Regions from separate parts of the Cryobacterium sp. TMT4-31 genome, predicted to be linked through region 1. Evidence: riboswitches for the same ligand, from Rfam matches in the RefSeq annotation. Region 1 holds a riboswitch; each other region holds the start of a gene.
What was found. A riboswitch is a leader RNA that binds a small molecule or an ion and turns the genes downstream of it on or off. The one in region 1 is predicted to bind thiamine pyrophosphate.
Positions count from the first base shown of each region.

Region 1 (7,900 bases):
AGCACGGCGAAGGGAACCGCGATCCACACCGGTGCGGTGCGCAGCCAGAACTGGCGGGCGCTCAGCCCGCACCAGGCCAGCAGCACAGCCTCGAGTGCGAGGGCGACGGCGGCCGAGACCCAATCGATGGACAGCATCAGGGCGCAGCTGATCACCAGCGCCACGGCGAGCTTGGCGACCGGGTTCACTCCAGCGATCGCACTGGGCCGGATCTCCGGCGTCATCAGGCTCACGACGCCTCCCTTCCGGCGGGCGCGCGCAGCCCGGCGGTCACGCTGCGGCCACTCGCCGGCCCGGTTCCAGGCACCAGGGTGAGGCGCGCATCCGCCAGCGCGGCCACGAACTGCTCATCGTGCGTGACCGCCAGGACGGCGGTGCCGGTGTCCAGCAGTTCGGCGAGGAGGCGCACCAGCTCGGCCCAGGTGCGGGAGTCCTGCCCGAAGGTGGGTTCGTCGAGGACGAGCAGCCGGGGCCGGGTCGCCAGCACCGTCGCCACGGACAGCCGGCGCTTCTCGCCGCCGGACAGGGTGAACGGGTTGGCGTCGGCGAGACGGTCCAGCCGCAGTCTGTGCAGCAGCGCGTCCACTCGCTCAGTTTGCTCGGCCCCGCCCAGGCCGAGGGCGCGGGGGCCGATGGTGAGCTCGGCACGCACGGTCCCGGCGAGGAACTGGTGCTCGGGGTCCTGGAAGACGGTGCCGATGCGCGCCAGCAGGTCGCGGGAGCGCCATCGGTGCGGGGCCGGCCCGAGTCCCCCGGCGAGGGCATCCGTTGCGGTCAACCGCCCGCCCGCGGGGGCCAGAAGCCCGGCCAGGGTGAGCGCGAAAGTCGACTTGCCGGTGCCGTTGGGTCCGGTGAGAGCCGTGGCCGTGCCGGCGCGCAGGGCGAGGTCGAGGCCGTGTGCGACGACGACGGCCTGTTTGCGGGCGAACGGCACCCGTCCGACGGCGAGGTCATCGGCGCTGAGCAGGACTTCCGCGCCGGGACCGTCGGAGCGGGGGCGCCGGTCGGGCGTCGCGGGTGGGAACCTGGGTATCCACACTCCGGCGGCGGCGAGCCGCTCCCCTTCGGCGCTGAGCACGCTGTCGGTGGGTCCGTCGGCGAGGATGCCGCCGGCCGGGTCGAGCACCACGATGCGGTCCACGACGTGCTGCCAGACCGCGACGCGGTGCTCGATCACGATGAGGGTCGCACCCGACGCCTCCACGGAGCGCAGCACGGCGTCGCGCACCTCGACGACACCGTCAGGGTCGAGGTTGGCGGTGGGTTCGTCCAGCAGCACCAGGCCCGGGCGCATGGCGAGCACCCCGGCCAGGGCCAGGCGCTGCTTCTGGCCGCCGCTGAGCGCGCTGGTCGGGTGCCGCAGAGGCAGGTCCAGGCCCACGTCCGCGAGGGCCCGACCGACCCGGGGCCAGATTTCGGCGCGCGGAACGGCGCGGTTCTCACAGCCGAAGGCGACGTCGTCGCCCACCCTCGCAAGCACGACCTGCGAGTCCGGGTCCTGCAGCACGAGGCCCACCCGGCCGCGGGACGCGCTGGGGCGGCGGCCGTCGATGAGGAGTTCGCCGGTCTCGTCGCCGTCCTCGTCATCGCCGAGCACACCGGCGAGGGCGTGCATCAGCGTGCTCTTGCCGGCTCCGCTGGGTCCGAGCACGAGCACCCGCTCCCCCGGGCGGATGTCGAGATCGAGCCCGGAGACCGCGGGGCGGGACCGGCCGGCGTGCCGCCAGCCCCAGCCGGAGGCCGTGACCCTGGCGCCGGTCACGGCCGGGCCTCGGCGACGCGGAGCGGGCATCCGGTGCGGGTCACCGGGCAGGCTGGGTGTCGACCCGGTCGGTCGGGCCCGATTCGCGGCCGGCGGCGAACCGGCTCAGCGCGCCGGTGCGGGCGAGTCCGCGCACCGCCAGCCAGGACAGCAGCCCGGCGAGCACGGTGCCGGAGACGACGGCGGAAACCAGGTAGACGATCTTGGGGCCGATGTCGAGGGCCGCGTAGCTGGTGAAGGTGGTGTCGAGCAGACCAACGGCGATGCCCGCGCCGGCGCCGGCCAGGAGGGCCACGCCCAGGCGCCAGTTGGCGTACAAGAACAGGGCCAGCACGATCTCCGCGCCCAGCCCCTCGACGACACCCCAGATCAGGGTGGAGAAGCCCCACTGGGTGCCGATGAGCATCGAGACGACGGCGGCGACGACCTCGGTGTAGACGGCCGCACCGGGCTTGCGGATGATGAGTCCGCCGAGCACCCCGGCGAACAGCCAGCCGCCGGCCAGGAGTCCTTCGAGCCCGGGGGTGAAGGCCAGGAGGGCGCTCAGCGGCGACCAGGCCAGGCCCCATGCCCAGAAGATCACGCCGCTGGCGACGCCGATGACGCTGGCCACGACGATGTCGACGACCCGCCATTTCAGCACCCGCGGTTTCCGCGACGTGGAGAGAGAGGTGGCGGACGAAGTCCTGGAAGGCTGGGTGTTGATTGACGCGTGCACTGTACGTGCCCTTTCCGTAGAGGAATACTGGGCACGGGATTGAGAAGCCTCCCTGCGCTGGCATGATCCAGATCAGGTTCGACGGTCGAAGCTGAAGTAGCTTCCTCTCAGCCCGGTTCACCGGACTCCCGTGTTCAGCTTCGAGTATAGAACTCCCCGGGCGCATCCGGGCAATGCAAGGCGTCGCGCGACAATTTCTGCGCGCGAGGATCTCGCTGCTAGTGCTAGCGCTTGAGCGCGCGGATGATGCGCGCGATGGCCTTGCCGGCGACCCAGACGAAGGGGATGCCGACGGCCAGCAGCGAAATCACATTCGGTTCGAAGCGGGCCGCTCCGCCGGACTTAACGTAAGCGCCGATCGGGATGGCCATGCCACCGCCGCCACCGCCGGCCGCCGCGGACTCGTCACCTTCGCCGCCACCGCCAAAGCCGTACTGCACCAGGGCCACCGGAACGATCGTGACGCCCTCGATCTGCACGGGGTCTCCGTAGGCCGACCTGACGCCGATGGATCGAGCGTTTTCTGCGAGCTTCAAGGCGAGATTAGTCATGGTGAGAGGCTACTCCCCCTCTCCCTGCGGCGTCCCGGCGTTCGGTGTTCCGAACGGATGGACATCACGCTTCGGAGCACTTCCGCCGCCCAGCTGCGAGGCCGGCCGCACGATCCCCCGGCCGAACCGGGCGGTGACGGTGTCCACGGCCAGTTCGGCTTCCCGCCAGTCGTCGTCATCGTCCCACAGGCCCATGCCGGCACCATCGCCGGAGCCGAGTTGCTCGGCCCGCACTCCGATCAGGCGCACCCGGATGCCGCGGGCCGCGAGCACGTCGAAGCTCGCGGTGACCTCCTCGTATATCCGCCGGCCCACGTTGGTGGGCTCGGCCAGGGTGCGCGACCGGGTCACCGTGCTGAAGTCGGCGTAGCGGAGCTTGAGCACCACAGTCCGTGCGACGAGGCCGTTGCCGCGCAGCTTGGCGGCCACCGCATCCGCTTGGCGCAGGAGTTCGCTGCGCAACCGGGCGACATCGGTGACGTCATGTTCGAAGGTCACCTCGTGGCCGACGCTTTTCTCCTCGCGTTCGAGGTTGATCGTGCGCGGGTCGATGCCCCAGGACAGATCGTGCAGTTTGTGCGCGCTGGCGACGCCGACGGCACGCTGCAGCATCTCGAGGGGGGCGTGCGCGATATCGCTCACGTGCCGCAGCCCGAGCCCGAGCAGCACCTGTTCGGTGCTGGCGCCCACCCCCCAGAGGGCGCCGACGGGCAGCGGATGCAGGAAAGCGATGGTGTCCTCCGCGGGGATCACCAGCAGCCCGTCGGGCTTGGCCCGTCCGGAGGCCAGCTTGGCCACGAATTTAGTCGACGCGGCGCCGACCGAGCAGGTGAGTCCGGTCTCGGCGAACACACGGGCGCGGATCTTCCGCCCGATCTCGGCGGGTGAACCGTGCACACGCCGGGCGCCCGCGACATCCAGGAACGCCTCGTCGATGCTGAGCGGCTCGACCATCGGCGTCATGTCGGTGAAAATGCCCATCACCTGGCGGGACACCTCCACGTACCGGCCCATGTGCGGCTCGAGCACGATGGCGGCCGGGCAGCGGCGCAGGGCGATGGCCATCGGCATAGCCGAGTTGACCCCGTACTTGCGGGCGACGTAATTGGCCGCTGTCACCACGGACCGACCGGAGCGGTGGCCGATGACGACGGGGAGGTGCACGAGTTCGGGGTGGTCGAGCAACTCGACGGACGCGAAGAACGCATCCATGTCTATGTGCAGCATGGTGGCGGTCGTGTCGTCGACATCGGCGCCGGTGGTCTGCCGGTCGCTGCCATCCTGCCTGCTCACGCCGCACCACACCCTTCTGCCGCTCCGGCCGGAACCAACTCGAAGCTACCTTCGAGAGTACAGGCAGGAGGGGTCGGCATCGAGCTAGAAACCGCCGAAATCTCCACCGCCGCCGAAATCGCCGAATCCGCCGGAGTCGCCACCGAAACCGCCGCCGGAGTCACCACCGAAATCGCCGCCGGAATCGCCTGAGTCCGCCGTGGTCTCGGCGCCCGAGTCGGTGCCGGCGTCACCGGCCGCATCCGCCTCGCCGCCCATATCGGGCAGGAACGCGCCCACCAGCGCCGAGCCGACAACGTAGCCGGCCACGGTACCGAGCAGGGAAGCGCCGAGCATGCTGCCGAAGCCGGGGCCCTGCCGGCCGCCGGCCTGGTCGCCGCCGAAGACCCGGTCCAGGGTGCCCGGCTGGCGGAGTTCGGCCCGGGTGGCGGACTTGGCCAGGGTGGCCGGTTCGGCGTTCGCCGGGCGCTCACCCTCCATCGCGTTCTCGGTCAGCTGCTGGAAGAGCAGGTCGCGCTGCTCGTCGGTGAGCTTGCTGAACGCTTCGGTGTGCACTTGTTCAATGGTCTCCGGCGGTGCGGTGCGCAAGAGGTACCTGTAGCGTTCCACGGCGATCTCGTCGTCGGTGCGCTGCGGGGCCGGCGCGGTGCGGGTCGGCTCCGGTTGTTCGGGTCGGCCCAGGAGGCGATCGAGGAATCCCATGAGTCTGCTCCTTCGCTTTGGTGTCAGCCTAGGCGGCACCAGCCCGGACCGACAGGACCGTGGCCAGCGACTCCAGCGCTTTCACAGGGTCGGGACCGGCCGGGATGAGGACAACGCTCGTGGCTCCGGCGGTGTGCAGCTCATCGATGCGGCGGCGAGCGGATGCGGCGGTGCCGACCACCGCGAGCTGATCGACCCAGCTCTCGGGCATCGCTGCCGCGAAGTCAGCCCGGCTGGCGCTGGCCGAGCGCAGGGCGGCGAACTCCTTCGCGAAGGGCAGCACCGTGATGTGCGGGGCCCAATCGGGGTCGCCGATCCACTCAAGAGCCGGGCGCACCAGGTTGCGGGCCACGGCGGGGTCCTCGTCGACGGCGGCCGCGTTGTAGGCCACCACGTGACGGGCAGCCGACGGGGGGCGGAGGCCGGGGAACCCGAAGCCCTCCGGCGGAGCGTCGCGGCCGGCATCGAGGGCACCGATCGCGGCAGCGAGGTATTCGGGGGTGACGGGCTCGGCCAGCACCACCCCGTCGGCGCAGGCGCCGGCCAGGTGCAAGGACTTCGGTCCGCGCACGCCCGCCAGGATCGGCGGCACCGTGGACGGCGGACCGGCCAAGGCCACGGCATCCGCCTGGACGTAGCGGCCGGCTGTCGTGATGGAGGCCCCGCGCAGCAGGGCACGCATGAGGTCGATGTTCTCGGCGAGCATGGCCAGGGGGCTGGTCGGCCAGCTGCCGGTCTGCCGCATCCAGACGGGCATGCCATGCCCGACGCCCACCTGCAGTCGACCCGGGAAAAGTTCGGCGAGGGTGGCGATCTCGAGGGTCGCGAAGCCGGGGTTCCGGGCTGCGGCGGGCAGGATCCCGATTCCCACAACTATGGTCGTGGTGGCGGCGAGCACCACGGCGGCCTGGGCGATGCCCCCGCGGAAGAAGCAGTCCTCCACCACCCAGATCTCGGTGAAACCCAGTTCCTCGGCGCGGCGCGCGTAAGCCACGAACTGCGCTGCGGGCAGGTCTCGCGGCAGCATGACGGCGATGGAACCCGGGGCACTGGAAGCTGGCATGTGGACCTCGTCGCGGTAGGGCCGAGGACAGAGCCCGGCGGTGTTCTCTGTCGAACCTAGCTTCTACGGCGGAACTTCTCGCACTGACGGGGAGATTTCCGGCGGACCCGGAATGCCCGCGGGCCGAGCGTCGTTGCACCCAGCACGGACTTTCCCCTCTGGGCGGATGCCGCACGACAATCAACGAAGTGAGCCCACTGTGCTTGAAAAGACTCTGTCCGAAAAAACTGTGCTTGACACCACCTCCGCCAGCGCAGCTCCGTCGATCGACTGGTACACCCTGCAGAAACAGGCGCACCGTGAATTCGGCCGGCGCATCGCAGCCGTGGACGATTGGAACGCTCCGACGCCCGACAAGGAGTGGACCGTCGGTGATCTGGTGCGCCACGTCGTTCGGGAGCAGCAGTGGATCCCGCCGCTGCTGGCCGGGCTGACCCTGGACCAGGCCCGGCGCCGCGTCGACCCGCTCGGGGACGACCTCGTTGCCGAATGGCACACGCACTCCTCACTGGCCACCGCGGCGTGGCAGGCGGCGTCTGCGGATGCGTCGGTGCAACTCTCCTACGACACCGTCACGGTGCTGGACTACCTGCGCGAGCAGGTCTCCGACGTGACGATTCACTCCTGGGACCTGGCCAGGGCGACGGCGGCCGACGAGACCCTGGACCCGGCTCTGATCGAGGCGGTCTGGACGGTGTTCGAGCCGCAGCGGGATGCGCTGGAGGCCAGTGGCCTGTTCGATTCCCCGGTGCCGATGCCCGAGGACGCTCCGCTGCAGTCCCGGCTGCTGGCCCTCACCGGCCGCGACGACCGCCGCTGACCGCCGCCGCCGCGTCCGCCCGCGCCGATCAACTGTTGCTCGTTCGGACAAGTGCGCCCGGCACACCGGGACCATTTGTCCGCACCGGCAACAGTTGCGGCGCTAGGCCGGGCGCTAGGCGACGGTGGTGCCGAAGAGCAGTCCGAGCAGGTAGGTGACCCCGGCGGCTCCGAAGCCGATCACAAGCTGACGCAGCGCACGCTTCAGCGGCGGACCGCCGGAGAGCAGTCCGACGACTGCGCCGGTGGCCAGCAGCGCGAGGCCCACGAGGACCGCGGCGACGATGATCGCAGCGACGCCCTGCATGCCGAACAGGTACGGCAGCACCGGCAGCAGGGCCCCGGAGGCGAAGAAGCAGAAGCTGGAGATCGCGGCGCCCATGCCGGTGCCGATGGCTTCGTGCTCGTCGACAAGTGCGGCGGTGGAGCCGTCGAGCCGGCTCACGTCGAGCGCACCGGTGGCGACCGCCACGGTGCGCAGCACCTCACGGGCGTGTACCTCGGCGTCTTCGGGCGTCATGCCCTGGGCACGGTACACGAGGGTCAGTTCGTTGGCGGCCTCGTCCAGGTGTGAGAGCACGCTGCGCGTGGCCGGGTTCGGGGTGGATGCCTCGAGAAGCTCGCGTTGGGAACGCACCGACACGTACTCCCCCGCACCCATCGACAGGGCTCCGGCCAGCAGGCCGGCGATGCCGGTGAAGAGGATGGTGGCGGTGGGCACCCCGGTCGCCCCGATGCCCAGCACCAGGGCGAGGTTGCTCACCAGACCGTCGTTGACGCCGAAGACCGCGGCCCTGAAGGTGCCGGACAGCCGCTGGCGGCCGCGGGCGGCCAGGCCTCGAACGACTTCCTCGTGGATACGCTCGTCTGCGGCCATGGCGCTGGTGGCATCGGCGTCCCCGTCGTAGGGCGACCGTGCCTCGGCGCGTTGGGCGAGCGCGAGCACGAAGACGGAACCGAACCTGCGGGCCAGCAGGCCAAGCACCCGGGTG
Region 1 covers NZ_SOGI01000043.1:183,423-191,322, forward strand. The annotation lists gene E3T19_RS10475 (energy-coupling factor transporter transmembrane protein EcfT) at 1-233, opposite strand, end outside; gene E3T19_RS10480 (ABC transporter ATP-binding protein) at 230-1,792, opposite strand; gene E3T19_RS10485 (ECF transporter S component) at 1,803-2,480, opposite strand; TPP riboswitch at 2,512-2,622, opposite strand; gene E3T19_RS10490 (hypothetical protein) at 2,705-3,031, opposite strand; gene dinB (DNA polymerase IV) at 3,041-4,324, opposite strand; gene E3T19_RS10500 (hypothetical protein) at 4,409-5,026, opposite strand; gene E3T19_RS10505 (LLM class flavin-dependent oxidoreductase) at 5,055-6,089, opposite strand; gene E3T19_RS10510 (TIGR03086 family metal-binding protein) at 6,319-6,909, shown strand; gene E3T19_RS10515 (VIT1/CCC1 transporter family protein) at 7,024-7,900, opposite strand, start outside.

Region 2 (7,900 bases), on a different contig from region 1:
ACCTGGGTCATGCCGCGCGCTTCGCCGGCACCGTGATGCTCACGGCGGTCATCGGCGCTACCGTCGCCACCCTGATCTTCATGTTCAGCCGAGACGCGACGGTGGCTCAGGCCTGGGACCTGATCGTCGGTGGCCTTTCGCTGCTGGCAGCGGTCGCCGCCCTCGCCGGCACCGCCACACTCACCCTGCTTCTGGTGTTCTCGCCGCCGACCGGTCGCTGGGGCCTCGGCGAGCGCAGCGTGCTCGCCGGGTATGCAGGAGTGATCTTCGCGGCGCTGTCATTGCTCCTTGCGGCCGAGTGGATTCCCGGTGAACCGGGCGCTGCCGGCGGTCCCGCGGTCCTCGCAGCCGCGATCCTCGGCTTCACCCTGGCCGTTGGCCCGCTCTGGATCGGCCTCATCGCGGTGCTCCTCGGGCGTACGGCGCTCCTCCCTCGGGGCATCGGGACGCAGCGGCTGTCCGCCTCCGAGCGTTCACGATTCGGTGCCGTCCTCATCGCGGCCGGCCTCTGTCTTGCCGCTATCGCCACCTCCGGCGCGTACCTCGTTGCGGTGCACGGCGGCCTGGACTACGCCTGCGCCGTGGAGGGGCCGTTCTCTCCCCTCGCCGAGCTGTCGGAGCGCGCCGGCGTCGTCAGCGGCAGCTTCTCCTGGTGGCCGCTCGGCCGTAGCTGCACCTGGGCCGCAGCCAGCGGAGGCACGGTCCTCGCCACCTCGGGCTGGAGTCACACGGCACTCGTCCTGGCTTCGCTCGGCCTCGCCGCGGCGGGCATCGCCCTGCGAACAACCAGGGCGGGTCAGAGGGATGCGCCGGCCGGCAGCGCGCGGTAGCGCCGCATTCACTCGGGCGGCGGCGGCCGACCGGGCCGACTCGGCCGAACGCGGTACGTAAAGGCGGAGGAATTCGAGAAACGCCGCGTTGCGCAGGCGCGCGCGGCGGTGTTTCCCGAAAAAGTCCGCCCCGACGTGCGGTCCAGGACGGGGGTCAGTGCGCGGCGGGAGTCGCCGGCCGCACCGAGGACGCCAGTGCCGCGAGCACGTCGGCCGGGGTGGCCGCCATCTCGATCGAGGCGCGGAACGAGGGCTTCATCAGGCTGCGGGACAGCTGGGCGAGCACCTTGAGGTGCTCGGTGCCGGCGGCGGCCTCCGGCACGGCGATCATGAAGATCAGGTGCGCAGGGGCCTCGTCCAGCGAGTTCCAGTCAACGCCGTCTCGGCTGCGCGCGAACGCGAGCACCGGGGAGGTGGCGCCGTCGGACTTGGCGTGCGGAATCGCGATGCCCTCGCCGATGCCGGTCGTGCTGATCAGTTCACGGTCCATGGCCGCCTGCACGACGGCGTCGACGTCGAGCACCCGCCCGGTGGTCTGCATCAGACCGGCCAGACGACGGATGACGGCGTCCCGGTCGGTCTCGTCGATGTCGAGCACGATGGTGCGTTCGTCGATGTAGTCGAGCACGGTCTTCGGGGCGGGGGCCACCGGCTCGGCGGCAGCAGGCGCGGCAAGAACCGGCGCCGCAGCCACGGGCGACACGGCACTCGCCGCAGCACCCGGCGCGGCAACCGGCACAGCGGCATCCGCAGCGGCACCGGCGACCGCAACCGCGGCAGCATCCGCCGGCACGACCTTGCGCACCGAGATGCCGATCAGCAGCACCGACACCAGAGCGGTGACGGCCACACCGGAGAGAATCGCGACGAAGTACATCGGCACGCCGCTCACGGCACCGAAGACGGCCACGATCGGGCCGCCGTGCGGCACGGCGTTGGTGACCCCGGCGATCGCGGCGATGGCACCGGCGACGGCGCCACCGAGCACGTTCGCGGGGATGACCTGCAGCGGGCGGGCCGCCGCGAGCGGGATGGCGCCCTCGGTGATGCCGAAGAAGCCCATGAACAGCGCGGCGATGCCGGCCTCGCGTTCCACCGGGGTGAAGAACCGGCGACGGATGACCGTGGCCAGCCCCATGCCCAGCGGCGGCACGGCGATGGCCGCGGCGACCATGCCCATCGGGCCCGGGTTGCCGGAGGCGATCAGCGCGGAACCGAACAGGAACGCCGTCTTGTTGATCGGGCCGCCCATGTCGAACGCGACCATCGCGCCCAGGATCAGGCCGAGCACGACGACGCTGCCTCCGTCGAGGCTGGAGAGGAAGTCGGTCATCGAGGAGAACACCCAGGCGATCGGCTGGCCGAGGGCGAGCACGAACAGTCCGCCGACGACGAGGGTGGTGATCACGGGGATGACCAGGATCGGCATGATCGGCTTGATGAAGCGGTGCACGGGGATCTTCTTGATGCCCAGCGCCACGAAGCCCACCAGGAAACCGGTGACGATGCCGCCGATGAAACCGGCACCCGATTCGGAGTTGTAGAAGGAGCCGGTCGTGGCGATCCAACCGCAGATCATGCCGGGTGCGAGCCCGGGCCGGTCGGCGATCGCGTAGGCGATGAAGCCGGAGAGGATCGGCACCATCAGGGTGAAGCCGAGCACGCCGATCTGGTTGATGGTGAACCAGAAGCTGTCCTCGGGGATCACGAGTCCCTGCGGGGTGGCCTCGCCGCCGATCGACAGCGAGATCGCGATGAGCAGCCCGCCGACGACGACGAACGGGATCATGTACGACACGCCGTTCATCAGCGCGCGGTAGATGAAACCGCCGATGTCGCGTTTCCCGGCGCTCGCCGGGGCATCCGTGGTCACGGCGGCGCGGCCGGTGGGGGCGGCGGCCAGCGCCTCGGCGATCAGCGCGGCCGGGCGGTGGATGCCGTCGGAGACGCGGGTGGAGACGATGCGCTTGCCCCCGAAGCGGGACAGGTCGATCTGGGTGTCGGCGGCGACGACGACAGCGTCGGCGCGGTCGATGTCGGCCTGACTGAAGGTGCCTTCGACTCCGACGGACCCGTGCGTCTCGACCCGGATCTCGTAGCCGAGTTCGGTGGCGGCCGCGTCGAGTTTCTCGGCAGCCATGTAGGTGTGGGCGATGCCCGTTGGGCAGGCCGTGATCGCCAGGATCAACACCGTGGGCGGCGCGATGGTGGTGTCGGTCGGGGTGTCAGGCATGGTGCGGTGTCCTTCCAGGACGACGCCGACGACCGGTGGCCCGTCGGCCATGGAGCGCGTGCTCACCCGGTGAAGAATGCAGCAGCCTGTCCAGCGTACAGTTCGGCGCCCGGTGCATTCGAGAGTCTTTCGGCCCTGCCGGCCGCTAGGGTGGGACGCGACACGGGGTGCCTCCGCCGGATGCGGACGCTGAGATCCAAACCCGTCGAACCTGACTAGTTAGCACTAGCGAAGGGATGTCGCCATGAACGTTCACGCCGCCGAATCACGCGGGGATGCCGACCCGGATCTGCGGCCGGAGCCGGGCCGCACCGAACCGTTCAGCAGGCTGCTCTGGGCCGACATCGCCGAAACCCGCACCGCCATCGATGCGTTGCCCTTCATCGCGGAACTCGGCGACGGCAGCCTGTCCGCCGGCCACTTCGCCTACTACCTGGCCCAGGATGCCCTCTACCTCGCCGCGTACTCCCGGGTGCTGGCGCAGGCGAGCGTCCTGGCGCCCACCCCCGCCGAACGGGAATTCTGGGCTACCGGCGCCGCCAACTGCATCGAGGTGGAACTCGAGCTGCACCGCACCTGGCTGACCGGCCATGACACGCGCCCGGCGCCCGGCCCGGTGACCCGGTCCTACGTCGACCACCTGGTCGCGGTCAGCGCGGCAGGCAACTATGCGGTGCTGCTGGCCGCGGTCCTGCCCTGCTACTGGCTCTACGCGGATGTCGGCGAGCGCCTGCACGCCGGCTTCACGGCGAGCCGGCGCGACGCGGCGCATCCGTACGCCGACTGGCTGGAGACCTACGCCGACGAGGGGTTCGCGGCCGCGACCCGGCAGGCAATCCTGCTCACCGACACCGCGGCGGCCACCGCGACGGCCGTCGACCGGGCGCTCATGCGCGCCGTGTTCGCGCGGTCGGCGGCCCTCGAGTTGCTCTTCTTCGACGCGCCCCGGCTGCACGCGCCGGGGTAGCAGACCACAACCATCCGCACCCGCGGATGCATGACTCCTGCGATTCCCAGCCGCCGACCGGCGATCGCCCCGGAATGAAGAGGCGGTCGGCCACGCCGGCGGAATCGAGCACGAGTTGTGCTTCGGCGGCGCCGGATCAGGTCAGCGCCACGGTGCGGAAGCCCACGTTGCCGGCCGCGGAATCCGCGGTGTTGGAGGCCCGAGCGGAGTTGCGATACCGGTTGCAATAGGAGTCGTGGCAGAGGTACGAGCCGCCGCGCATCGAACGCTGCTCGCCCGTCGCCGGGCCGGCCGGATTCTCGGCGGGGGAGTGCGCGTAATAGCCCTCCGCCCACCAGTCGGCGCACCACTCCCAGACGTTGCCCACGCTCTGCCAGAGGCCGTAGCCGTTCGGCGCGAACTCCCGCACCGGGGCGGTGCTGAGCCAGCCATCGGCCAGGGTGTTCACCGCGGGAAACCGGCCCTGCCAGATGTTGCAGCGCTGCCCTTCCTCCCACTCGTCGCCCCACGGGTAGCGCCGGCCGGCCAGCCCGCCGCGCGACGCGCACTCCCACTCGGCCTCGGTCGGCAGCCGTCGCCCCGCCCAGGCGCAGTAGGCCAGCGCGTCGTTCCAGCTCACCTGCACCACCGGATGCTCGGCCAGCCCGTCGAGCGACGAACGGGGGCCGGCCGGATGCGCCCAGTCCGCGCCGCGCACCCCCAGCCACCAGGGTGTCTGCGGGGGTTGGCCGACCACGTCATCGATGTCGGCCTGCAACGCGAGGTGGAACACCGCGGAGTAGCCGAACAGCTCCGACTCGGTGCGATACCCGGTATCGGCCACGAACCGGGCGAAGGCGGCGTTGGTGACCGTCGTCGTGTCGATGGAGAAGGCATCCAGCCGCACTTCGTGCACGGGGGTCTCGCCGTCGCCGGGATTGCCCGCGCCGTCGGCGTCGCCCATGGCGAAGACCTGCGCCGGCACCAGCGCCTGGTCGAGGTGATGCCGGACGAGTGAGCCGGGAGCGGCCGGTGCCGGGGGGAGCTGGGACATGGCTGTGCCCGGGGGTGCCTCCGCATCGTCTACGCCCACGGCCAGCCGGGCCTGGCGTATCACCTCGTGTGCGGGCGCGCAGCACCCGTGCTCATCCGTCGTCACGCGCAGACCCTAGCGCTCCTCCGTCGCCGCGACCACCCTGCCGGCGGGACCAGGCTCGCCCCTCCTGATGGCGACTCACGGCATCTGGCGAGCAGAAGCTGGCGCCCGATCAGGGGCAGGGGGTACCGCCAGATTGGACGGTGGCCCATACTGGGCTCCATGGTTCCCCGCTCCGCCCCGAGTTATCGCACGCTCGCCTCGATCAGCAGGATCACTTTGCTCCTGCACCTGCAGCGTCGCGGAACCATGACCGTCGGCGACCTCGCCGAGGCGGCCGGGCTGCATCCCAACACCGCCAGAGAACATCTGCAGCGCCTGGTCGACGATGGTTTCATCACCTGCCAGCCGGAGACCCGCGAGACCAAGGGTCGCCCCCGCATGCTCTACAGCGCGGCGGCCGGTTCCGCCGAGCCCGGTTCGGTGCGCGCGGCCAAGGCCGAAGCCGCACAGCGCCGCGGTGACCTCGTGCGGAGGCTCCTGCCCCTCGAAACCGTCGACACCTCCCCGCGCCAGTGCCAGATGGACGCGCTCGACGACCACCTCGACGCCAGCGGCTTCGATTCCGACCACGACTCTGACGGCACCCACGTGCACCTGCACGATTGTCCGTACAGCGAGATGGTGAAGCTGCACCCCGAGGTGTGCACTGTGCACTTCGGCCTGATCAAGACGCTGCTCGAACAGACGGATGGCCCGCTGCGGGCCGACCGGCTGCATCCGTTGGTCGGGCCGGACATCTGCACCCTCGACCTGCTCGAGCGGGTCCTGGAGCCGGCCGCGGCGGTGCCGCCTGTGGTCATTTACGCTCCCGCTGATTATTAACGGCGTTTCCCGGTTGTAGCGGTTTTCCGCACTCGGGAGACTTGCGCAGAGGGCATCGCTGACCGTGGCGACGCCGGCAGCGCTAGGAGATCTTCGTGAAATCAGTCAAGAATTCTGTCTTTTCACGAAATGGCCGAGCCGGGGCCACATCCGCCAAACCCGGCAGCGACGGTCCCATCACCGACTCAATCCTCAACCTCGGCCGGTTCCTGCGCCGCGGTGAAACCTCCCCAGACCTGCGTTCGTTGTTCCTCGAGGGCGGCCGCGACGCCGACTCGTTCTACCGTGACCGCTGGACCCACGACAAGGAGGTGCGGTCCACCCACGGCGTGAACTGCACAGGCTCCTGTTCCTGGAAGGTGTACGTCAAAGACGGCATCATCACCTGGGAGACCCAGCAGACCGACTACCCCTCCGTGGGTCCGGACTCGCCAGAGTACGAACCCCGCGGCTGCCCCCGCGGCGCCGCGTTCAGCTGGTACACCTACTCGCCCAACCGGGTGCGCTACCCCTACGTGCGCGGTGTGCTGCTCGAGCTGTACCGCGCGGCCAAGGCCCGCACCGGCGACCCGGTGCTCGCCTGGGCCGAGGTCACCGGCAACCCGGAGAGCGCCAAGGCGTACAAGAGTGCCCGCGGGCAGGGTGGCCTGGTGCGCGCCAGCTGGGACGAGGCCGCCGAGATCGTCGCCGCCGCCCAGGTGCACACCATCAAGAACTACGGACCCGACCGGATCGCCGGCTTCTCGCCGATCCCCGCCATGTCGATCGTCTCCCATGGAGTGGGCAACCGGTTCATCACCCTGCTCGGCGGCACCATGCTCTCGTTCTACGACTGGTACGCCGACCTGCCCGTCGCCTCCCCGCAGGTGTTCGGCGACCAGACGGATGTGCCCGAATCCGCCGACTGGTGGAACTCCAGCTATCTGATCATGTGGGGCTCGAACGTCCCGGTGACCCGCACCCCCGACGCGCATTTCATGGTCGAAGCCCGCTACCGCGGTCAGAAAGTTATCACCGTCTCGCCTGACTACGCCGACAACTCCAAGTTCGCCGACGAGTGGCTGGCCGTGCACCCCGGCACCGACGGCGCCCTGGCCCTGGCCATGGGCCACGTCGTGCTCAAGGAATTCCTCGTCGACCGGCGCACCCCGCAGTTCGTGGACTACATGAAGAAGTTCAGCGACTCCGCCTACCTGATCACCCTCACTCCGCGCGGCGACGCCTACGTGCCCGGTAAGTTCCTCACCGCGGATGCCCTGCCCGACACGGCCTCCACCGTCGCCAGCGCCACCTTCAAGCCCGTGCTGCTCGACCAGGTCGGCCACGCGGTCGTGCCCAACGGCTCACTCGGCCACCGGTTCAGCGAAACCGACGCCGGCAAGTGGAACCTCGACCTGGAGGGCGTCGACCCGCTGCTCTCCATCGCCGACAGCCCCGACCACGACGGCCGGAGCGCCGCCATCGACATGCCCCGCTTCGACGTCTCCGCCCTCACCGGCGAAGAGGGCGAGGAGCACACCGGCGGCGCCGGCGTCATCCGCCGCGGCGTGCCCGTGCGAATGGTGGCCGGCCAGCTGGTCACCACGGTCTTCGACCTGCTGCTGGCCCAGTACGGCGTCAGCCGCGACGAACTGAACCTGCCCGGCGTCTGGCCCACCGGCTACGACGACGCCTCCTCGCCCGGCACCCCCGCCTGGCAGGAGGAGATCACCTCCGTGCCGGCGCAGGCCGCGGCCCGGATCGGCCGGGAGTTCGCGCAGAACGCCGAAGACTCCGGCGGCCGCTCGATGATCCTGATGGGCGCAGGCACCAACCACTGGTTCCACTCCGACACCATTTACCGCGCCTTCCTCGCGCTGACCACCATGACCGGCTGCCAGGGCGTGAACGGTGGCGGGTGGGCGCACTAT
Region 2 covers NZ_SOGI01000037.1:10,907-18,806, forward strand. The annotation lists gene E3T19_RS08935 (hypothetical protein) at 1-830, shown strand, start outside; gene E3T19_RS08940 (fructose-specific PTS transporter subunit EIIC) at 985-3,129, opposite strand; TPP riboswitch at 3,217-3,317, shown strand; gene E3T19_RS08945 (hypothetical protein) at 3,308-4,030, shown strand; gene E3T19_RS08950 (formylglycine-generating enzyme family protein) at 4,167-5,063, opposite strand; gene E3T19_RS08955 (metalloregulator ArsR/SmtB family transcription factor) at 5,328-5,990, shown strand; gene E3T19_RS08960 (nitrate reductase subunit alpha) at 6,167-7,900, shown strand, end outside.
Region 2: another riboswitch for thiamine pyrophosphate. It lies ahead of E3T19_RS08945 (hypothetical protein); the one in region 1 lies ahead of E3T19_RS10485 (ECF transporter S component).

Region 3 (7,900 bases), on a different contig from region 1:
CACTCCGGAGTACCTGCTGCTCGGCCTGGTGCTGCTGGCCGCCGGCAATGTGTTCTTCGAGCTCGCCGGGGTCAGCTACAACGCCATGCTCGCGCAGGTCTCGACGCCACGCACCATCGGCAAGGTGAGCGGTTTCGGCTGGGGCATGGGCTACATCGGTGGCATCGTGCTGCTGCTGATCGTCTACTTCGGCTTCATCAGCCCCGAGGTGGGCCTGTTCGGCGTCACCAGCGAAGACGGGCTGGCGGTGCGGGTGACGATGCTCATCGCCGCCGCATGGTTCGGCCTGTTCGCGCTGCCGCTGCTGTTGCGGGTGCCCGAATACCGGGCGCCGGATGCCGCGAAGCGCGCCAAGGTCGGCTTCTTCCAGTCCTACGTCGAACTGGGCCGCGACGTGGCCAAGCTCTGGAAGACCAACCGCCAGGTCGTCTACTTCCTGTTCGCCAGCGCCATCTTCCGTGACGGCCTGGCCGGCGTCTTCACCTTCGGCGGGGTACTTGCCGCGTCGGCGTTCGGCTTCTCCCCCGGCGAGGTGATCATCTTCGCGATCGCCGCGAACGTGGTGGCCGGAGTCGCCACCATCAGCGTGGGAGTGCTCGACGACAGGCTGGGCGCCAAGCCCGTCATCGTCACCGCCCTGGTGGGCCTCATCGTCAGCGGCAGCCTGGTGTTCCTGCTGCACGACGGCGGCCAGATCGTCTTCTGGACCGCCGGCCTGGCCCTGTGCCTGTTCGTGGGGCCCGCCCAGTCGGCCAGCCGCACCTTCCTGGCCCGGATCATCCCGGCCGGCCGGGAGGGCGAGGTGTTCGGCATGTACGCCACCACCGGTCGTGCCGCCAGCTTCCTGGCCCCCACGGCGTTCGCACTGGCCGTGACCATCTTCGGCGAAACCTACTGGGGCATCCTGGGCATCGTGCTGGTGCTTGTCATCGGCTTGCTGTTGTTGCTGCCGGTCAAGGCCCGGCAGAACCAGATGGGCTGAGCCCTCGAGGCGGTGGCTCCGGATGCGTTCCGGCCGCCGCCCAGAGCGCGTGGAAGTGGTTGATCGGGCCGTGCCCGCCGCCCACCTCGAGCCGGTCGGCGGAGGCCACGCTGTCGCTGAGCCAGGCCTTCGTCTCGGTCAACGCCCGCGGCCAGTCCCGGTGCCGGGCCGCCAGCGTGGCCAGGGCCGACGACATCGAACAGCCGGTGCCGTGGGTGTTCACGGTGTTGATGCGCGGCGCGGAGACCTGCACGATGCGGGCCCGCCCTGGCTCGGTGCCGGCCGCGTCGACGAGGGCATCCGGGCAGGCCGGACCGGCCAGGTGGCCGCCCTTGACCAGCACCCGGGTGCCGCAGGCGCGGGAGAGCCGCTCGCCCTGCTCGAGGGCCGCTGCCCAGTCGGCGGCCTCGGGTTCGTTCACGAGCACGGCCAGCTCGGGCAGGTTCGGGGTGACCAGGTGCACCAGCGGCACCAGGGCGCGGAGCGCGGCCTCGGCGGACGCGTCGAGCAGCCGGTCGCCGCTGGTGGCGATCATCACCGGGTCGAGCACGATCACGGATGGCCGCACCCGGGCCAGCCACGCGGCCACGGTCTCGATGAGGTCGGCCTGGCCGAGCATGCCGATCTTCACGGCGTCGATGGTGACGTCGTCGCTGACCGCGTCGAGCTGTTCCACGAGGAAGGACACCGGCGGGATGTGCACCGAACGCACCCCGCGGGTGTTCTGGGCGACGAGCGCGGTGACCACGGCCATGCCGTAACCGCCGTTAGCGGCGATGCTCTTGAGGTCGGCCTGAATCCCGGCGCCGCCGGTGGGGTCGGTGCCGGCGATGCTGAGCACCCGGGGGATCTCCCTCGGCCCGGTCATCGGGTCCACTCCCGGCGCAGGGCGCTGGCGGCGGCACGGGCATCCGGAGCGGCGCAGACGGCCGACACCACGGCCACCCCGGCGGCCCCGGCCCGGCGCAACGGCCAGACATCCGCGAGCCCGATGCCGCCGATCGCGACGCAGGGCAGCGCACTCGTGGCGGCCAGCGCGGCGAAGCCGGGCACCCCGAGCACGGGTGGATGGTCGGGTTTGGTGCTGGTGGCCCGGATGACGCCGACGCCCAGGTAGTCCACGGTTCCGGGGGGCAGCGCGAAGACCCTGTCGAGCTCGGCCGGGGTGTTGGCGGTGATGCCCACAATCGCGTCGGAGCCGACCCTGTCGCGCACTCTGGCCACGGCTTCGTCGCCCTGGCCCACGTGCAGGCCGTGCACGGCGGCGCCCTCGGCGAGCGCCCGCAGGTACACGTCGACCCTGTCGTTGACGACCACGGTGGCGCGGTCACCGACCGCGTCGGCCACCTGCAGCAGCAGGCGCAGCACGTCGTCGTCCGACCCGGTCTTGTCGCGCACCTGCACGGTGGTGATGCCGCCGGCGACGGCGTCGATCACGGTTCTCAGCACGCCCCTGGCAGCGCACAGGGCGGTGTCGGTGACGAGGTAGAGCGAGAGATCGCTCACGCCAGCCGCGCCCGGTCGATGATGGTGGCGCCGTCGAGGGAGTGCAGCCGGTCGAGGAAGTGCGCCGCGAAACTGCCCGGCCCGGCCGCGTCGGCGGCGGCGAGTTCGGCGGCGACGGTGTACAGCAGCGTGGCGGCGGCGGTCGCGGCGAGCGTTGCGCCGGGTTCGTCACGGTCGACGAGCGAGAGCACGGCGGCGGTCACCGCGCCGAGCGCGCATCCGCCGCCGGTGACCCGGGTGAGCAGCACGTGACCGTTGGCCACCCGGATGGTCTGCGAACCGTCGGTGATGAGGTCGACCGCGCCGGACACGGCTACGCTCGCTCCGGTGCTGCGGGCGAGCAGGGCGGCGGCGTCGGCGGCGCCCTCCGGCGAGTCGGTGGCGTCGACGCCTCGGCCGCCGGTGCCCAGCTGGGCCAGGGCGATGATCTCCGACGGGTTACCGCGGATGGCCGTGGGCCGGAAGTGCAGCAGCTCGCGAGCCAGCCCGGTGCGCACCGGCAGCACGCCGATCGCGACGGGGTCGAGCACCCAGGGGGTGCCGGCGGCGTGTGCGGCCGACGCGGCCTCGAGCATCGCACTGCGCTGCTCGGCGTGCGGGGTGCCCACGTTCACCAGCACTCCGGAGGCCACCCCGGCGAACGGTCCGGCCTCGGTGGGCACGTCCACCATCGCGGGCGCGGCTCCCAGGGCCAGCAGCACGTTGGCGGTGAAGTTGGTCACCACCGCGTTGGTGAGGCACTGTACGAGAGGTTGGCTCTCGCGCAGACGGTCGAGCAGATGGGCAGCATTCTCTGGTGTCAGACGGATGGTCATCCGGGACATCCCTTCGCTAGTACGAACTAGATCAGGTTCAACGGGTGTTTTCTCAGCCCCGGCCGTTTGGCAGGGCACCCCGTGTCACTACCGAAACCCTAGCGGCCGGATTGTTCACACCCGGACTAGTAGTCGAAATCGTCGACGGCGAACCACGGCACCGGCACCGCCGGGTCCAGAAGCGCGAGCGGATCCACCTCGAAGGTCTCCAGCACCACGCTGACGCCGGGTGACACGAGCGCCTCCACACCGACATCGCCGACGACGGGTAGCCTGACCATTCCGCCACCCTGCCGGACGGCGGCCGTGAGGGCTGCTACGAGCGCGGTCACGTCGCACGAGCTGCGCAATCGGAACAGGCGCTCGCCGACCGTGAGGGTGTGAGCCTGCATGACATCTCCCTCGGTGTAGATCTCACGCTAAGACCAAAGCGGCGACGTGTATACACGGTTGACAGCGCTGCGTCTTTGTCTTTGTCTGAAACCCTCCAGCGTTTACACCGGCGCACCCGGCACACTGGACCGATGACAACCACACTGCTGAACAAGGCCGAACTCCTCAACGCCCTGCACGTGCCCGGCACGCCACTGATCGTCACGAACGTGTGGGACGCGATCACCGCCAAGATCGTCTCCGAGACCCCGGGCGTGAAAGCCCTCGCCAGTGCCTCGCACTCGGTGTCCAACGTGCGCGGCCTGCCGGACGGCGAGGGCCTCACCGTCGACGAGGCCATCATCGCCGCCCGCATTATCACCGGAGCGACCGACCTGCCCGTCTCGGTCGACTTCGAGAAGGGCTACGCGGCGGATTCCGCGGGGGTCGCCCGCAACGTGCGCCGCCTGATCGAGGAGGCCGGGGCCGCCGGCATCAACATCGAAGACTCCGTGGGCGCCACCAAGGCGCCGCAGTTCGACATCCCCACCGCGGCCGCCCGGGTCGCCGCGGCGCGGGAGGGCGCCGAGGCGGCCGGGGTGCCGCTGGTGATCAACGCCCGCGTCGACACCCTCGCGGGCGGCGGCGAGTGGGCCGAGGCCGTTCAGCGTGCCAACGCCTATCTCGACGCCGGCGCCGACGTGATCTTCTTCCTCGGCCTGGGCGACGAAGACAAGGTCAAGCGCGCCCTCGACGAGGTGAACGGCCGCATCTCCGTGATCGGGAACCCCGGCGCCGTTCCCCTGGCCCGGCTGGCCGAACTCGGCGTCTCCAGGGTCAGCTTCGGCCCCGGTACCCTCGGCCTGGCCCTCGCCGCGTTGCAGCGCGCCGCCGCCCAGCTCACCGCGCTCGGCGATTACCCCGACGACCTCGGCTTCCCCTTCGAGCTCTAACCCGGCCTCGGCGTGGGCGGCTCGGTACGGTGGGGTCATGCCCAGCTTCGCGTCGCACGATGAGACCGTTCTGCACTACGACGTTCTGACCCCGGATGCGGCGGGCGCGCCTGAGCGCCCGCCGCTGGTCGTGCTGGCCGGCGGGCCGGCCCGGCATCCGGAGTACCTGGGCGATCTGGCCGGGCTCACCCGCCTGCGCACCCTCGTGGTGCTGCACCAGCGGGGCGTGGGGGCGTCGTCGCCATCGCCCACCGCGCCCGCCGCATCCTGGCCCGCCCTGGCCGACGACGTCGAGGCGCTCCGCCGGCACCTGGGGCTGGCCGAGATCGAGCTGCTCGGCCACTCGGCCGGCACCCGCGTCGCGCTCGCCTATGCGGCCCGCCACCCTCATCGGCTGGCGAGCCTGTGCCTGCTCACCCCGCCCGCGCAGTGGCTCGTGACCGTCCCCGACGACAGCTCGCACATCATCACGGGGCACCGCGCCGAGCCCTGGTACGCCGATTACGTCGCGCACCGGATCGCGGCGACGGCGGCGACGACCGCCTCCGACCTGAACCACCTGTTCCCCTACCTCGCCCCGATCGCCTGGTCGCGGTGGACGGCCCAGGCCCGGGAGCACGAGGCGACCGGCGCCTGGCATCCCGCGGCGCAGGACCTGTTCTTCGCCGGGGCCGACCCGGCGGGCATCCTGATCGGCCTGGCGCAGGTGCACTGCCCGGTTCTGGTGGTCGCGGGCGCCGACGACGGCCTGACCGGGCTGGCCCCGGTGCTGGCCGTCGCGGACCTGTTCACGAACGGTCGTGCAGTGACCATCGCCGGCGCCGGGCACTACCCGTGGGTGGAGCAGCCGCAGGCGTTCACCGCGGCGCTGGCCGGTTTCTACCGGCGCCCGGCGGACACGGCCTAGACCCTCCGACGCCGGCCGCCGCGGGGCGCGGCCGTCAGAGCGGGGTGGGATCGAACAGCACGTGAGAGCGGCCCGTCATCGCGTCCTCGGCGACCCGGGCCCGCACCCCGTAGACGTCGCCGATGAGCTCGGGCGTGAGCACGTCTCGCGGGCTGCCCCCGGCGACCGCGCGTCCGTCCTGCAGGACAAGCACACTGTCGCAGAAGGTGGCCGCGAGATTCAGGTCGTGCAGGGCCACGATCGCGGTGACCGGCAGGTCGGCGACGAGGGCCAACAGCTCCAGCTGATGCCGGATGTCGAGGTGGTTGGTGGGCTCGTCGAGCAACAGCTCGGTCGGCTCCTGCGCGAGAGCCCGCGCGATGTGGGCGCGCTGGCGCTCCCCGCCCGACAACGTGCGCCAGAGTCGGTCCGCCTTGTCGGTCAGACCCACGTGCGCCAGTGCGCGGTCGATCGCCCGCGCATCGTCTGCGGTGTCCCCGCCGAAGAGCGACCGGTAAGGCGTGCGGCCCAGCCGCACGACGTCCCGTACCAGGATGTCCACCTCGGTCTCCGCGTGCTGCGTGACGGTCGCCACGGTTCGGGCGACGTGGCGGCGACGCACCGAGGTGAGGTCGGCCCCGTCGAGCGTGATCCTGCCGGTATCGGGTGCCGACACGCCCTGGAGGAGGCGCAACAGGGAGGATTTGCCGGAGCCGTTCGGGCCGAGCAGACCCACCGTCGAGCCGGGCAGCGGGCAGAGGGTCACGTCGTCGATCACGAGGGTGCCGCCTCGCCGCCAGCTCACGCGGTGCGCTTCGAGTGTCACGCCCTGCCCCTGCCCTTGTTCCGCAGCAGCAACAGCACGAACACGGGAACGCCCACGAGGGCGGTGCCCACGCCGACCGGCAGCGGGGTGGGGGCGAAGACGACGCGGGACGCGGCATCCACCCACACCATGAAGACAGCGCCGAGCACAATCGTGGCCGGGATGACCCTCGAGTGGCGCTGGCCGAAGAGCAGGCGGGCCGCGTGCGGCAGAACCAGGCCGACGAAGCCGATGGCGCCCGCGATGCTCACCAGGGTGGCGGTCAACAGGGCCGTGACGATCAACAGGATCAGCCGGGTGCGCCCGACGTGGATGCCGAGAGACGCGGCGACATCCTCACCGAACGCGAAGGCGTCGAGCGATCGCGCCCAGACCAGGCAGATCAGGGCGCCCACCGTGACCACGCCGGAGCTGAGGGCCACGTCGTCCCAGCGCATGCCTTCGAGCGAGCCGAGGAGCCAGAACATCACCCCACGGGTCTCGTCGGAGTCCGCGAAGGCGAACACGACCAGGGAGGTGAGCGCCGAGAACAGCTGGGTGCTCGCGACGCCGGCCAGGATGACCCCCGCCGTGCCGGCGGACGAGAACCGGGCGAGGAGCAGCACAAAGCCGAACGCGGCCAGGGCGCCGATGAACGCGCCGCCGGAGAGCCCGATGGCTCCGCCGCCGATGCCGAGAACCCCGACGAGCACCGCCCCCGTCGATGCCCCGGAGGACACCCCGAGCACGAACGGGTCGGCAAGCGGATTGCGCAGCAGCGACTGCAGGATGACCCCGCTCAGGCCGAGCCCGGCCCCGCACGCCGCTGCGACCAGGGCCCGCGGCAGCCGTTCCTGCCAGACGATCGCATCCTCCGAGACGCGCACCGGGATGTCGGTCAACGCTAGATGGTTCAACAGGATGTCGCGCACGTTGACGAGGGACACATCCGCGGGGCCGAGCGTGACGGCGACGCCCACCGAGAGCACGATCGCGACCAGGCCGAGCAGGCCGAGGGCCAGGGCGAGCACCGCGCGCGGCAGGGGCCGCCCGCGGGTCACCGAGGCGGCTTCAACGGTGCTCAGAGCGCGTCCTTGTGCTCGTCCCACCAGGCACGGATCTTCTCGAGGCCGTCGACGAAGCGGATGGACGGGTTCATCTCGGCGCCGTGCAGGGCGATGTAGCGCTGCTCCTGCACGACCTCGAGGTTCTTGGTGAGGGGGTCGCTCTCGAGGAATTGGATCTTCTCGTCGAGACGGTCGCCGGGGAAGCGGTCGCGCTGCAGATCGCCCAGGACGAGGATGTCCGGGTCGGCGTCGACGACGCTCTCCCAGCCAACGGCAGGCCAATCGTCGGCGGTGTCGGCAAAGACATTCGTCATGTTCGTGGTGCTGGCCAGGAGCGCCGCTGAGCCGAGGCCGCCGGCGATGTAGGGCGTCTTCGTGTCGGCGAACCAGAACATGACCGAGTGTCCGTCGAAGTCCAGGCCGTCGGAGGCCGCCGCGGCCCGCCCTTCGAGTTCGCTGACCAGCGCCTCGCCCCGGTCCGTCACGTCGAAGATCTCGGCCAGCTCGCGGATCT
Region 3 covers NZ_SOGI01000008.1:87,720-95,619, reverse strand. The annotation lists gene E3T19_RS01655 (MFS transporter) at 1-982, shown strand, start outside; gene thiD (bifunctional hydroxymethylpyrimidine kinase/phosphomethylpyrimidine kinase) at 954-1,850, opposite strand; gene thiE (thiamine phosphate synthase) at 1,847-2,488, opposite strand; gene thiM (hydroxyethylthiazole kinase) at 2,485-3,303, opposite strand; TPP riboswitch at 3,295-3,395, opposite strand; gene E3T19_RS01635 (hypothetical protein) at 3,429-3,695, opposite strand; gene E3T19_RS01630 (isocitrate lyase/phosphoenolpyruvate mutase family protein) at 3,828-4,628, shown strand; gene E3T19_RS01625 (alpha/beta fold hydrolase) at 4,666-5,535, shown strand; gene E3T19_RS01620 (ABC transporter ATP-binding protein) at 5,570-6,340, opposite strand; gene E3T19_RS01615 (iron ABC transporter permease) at 6,337-7,428, opposite strand; gene E3T19_RS01610 (ABC transporter substrate-binding protein) at 7,401-7,900, opposite strand, start outside.
Region 3: another riboswitch for thiamine pyrophosphate. It lies ahead of thiM (hydroxyethylthiazole kinase); the one in region 1 lies ahead of E3T19_RS10485 (ECF transporter S component).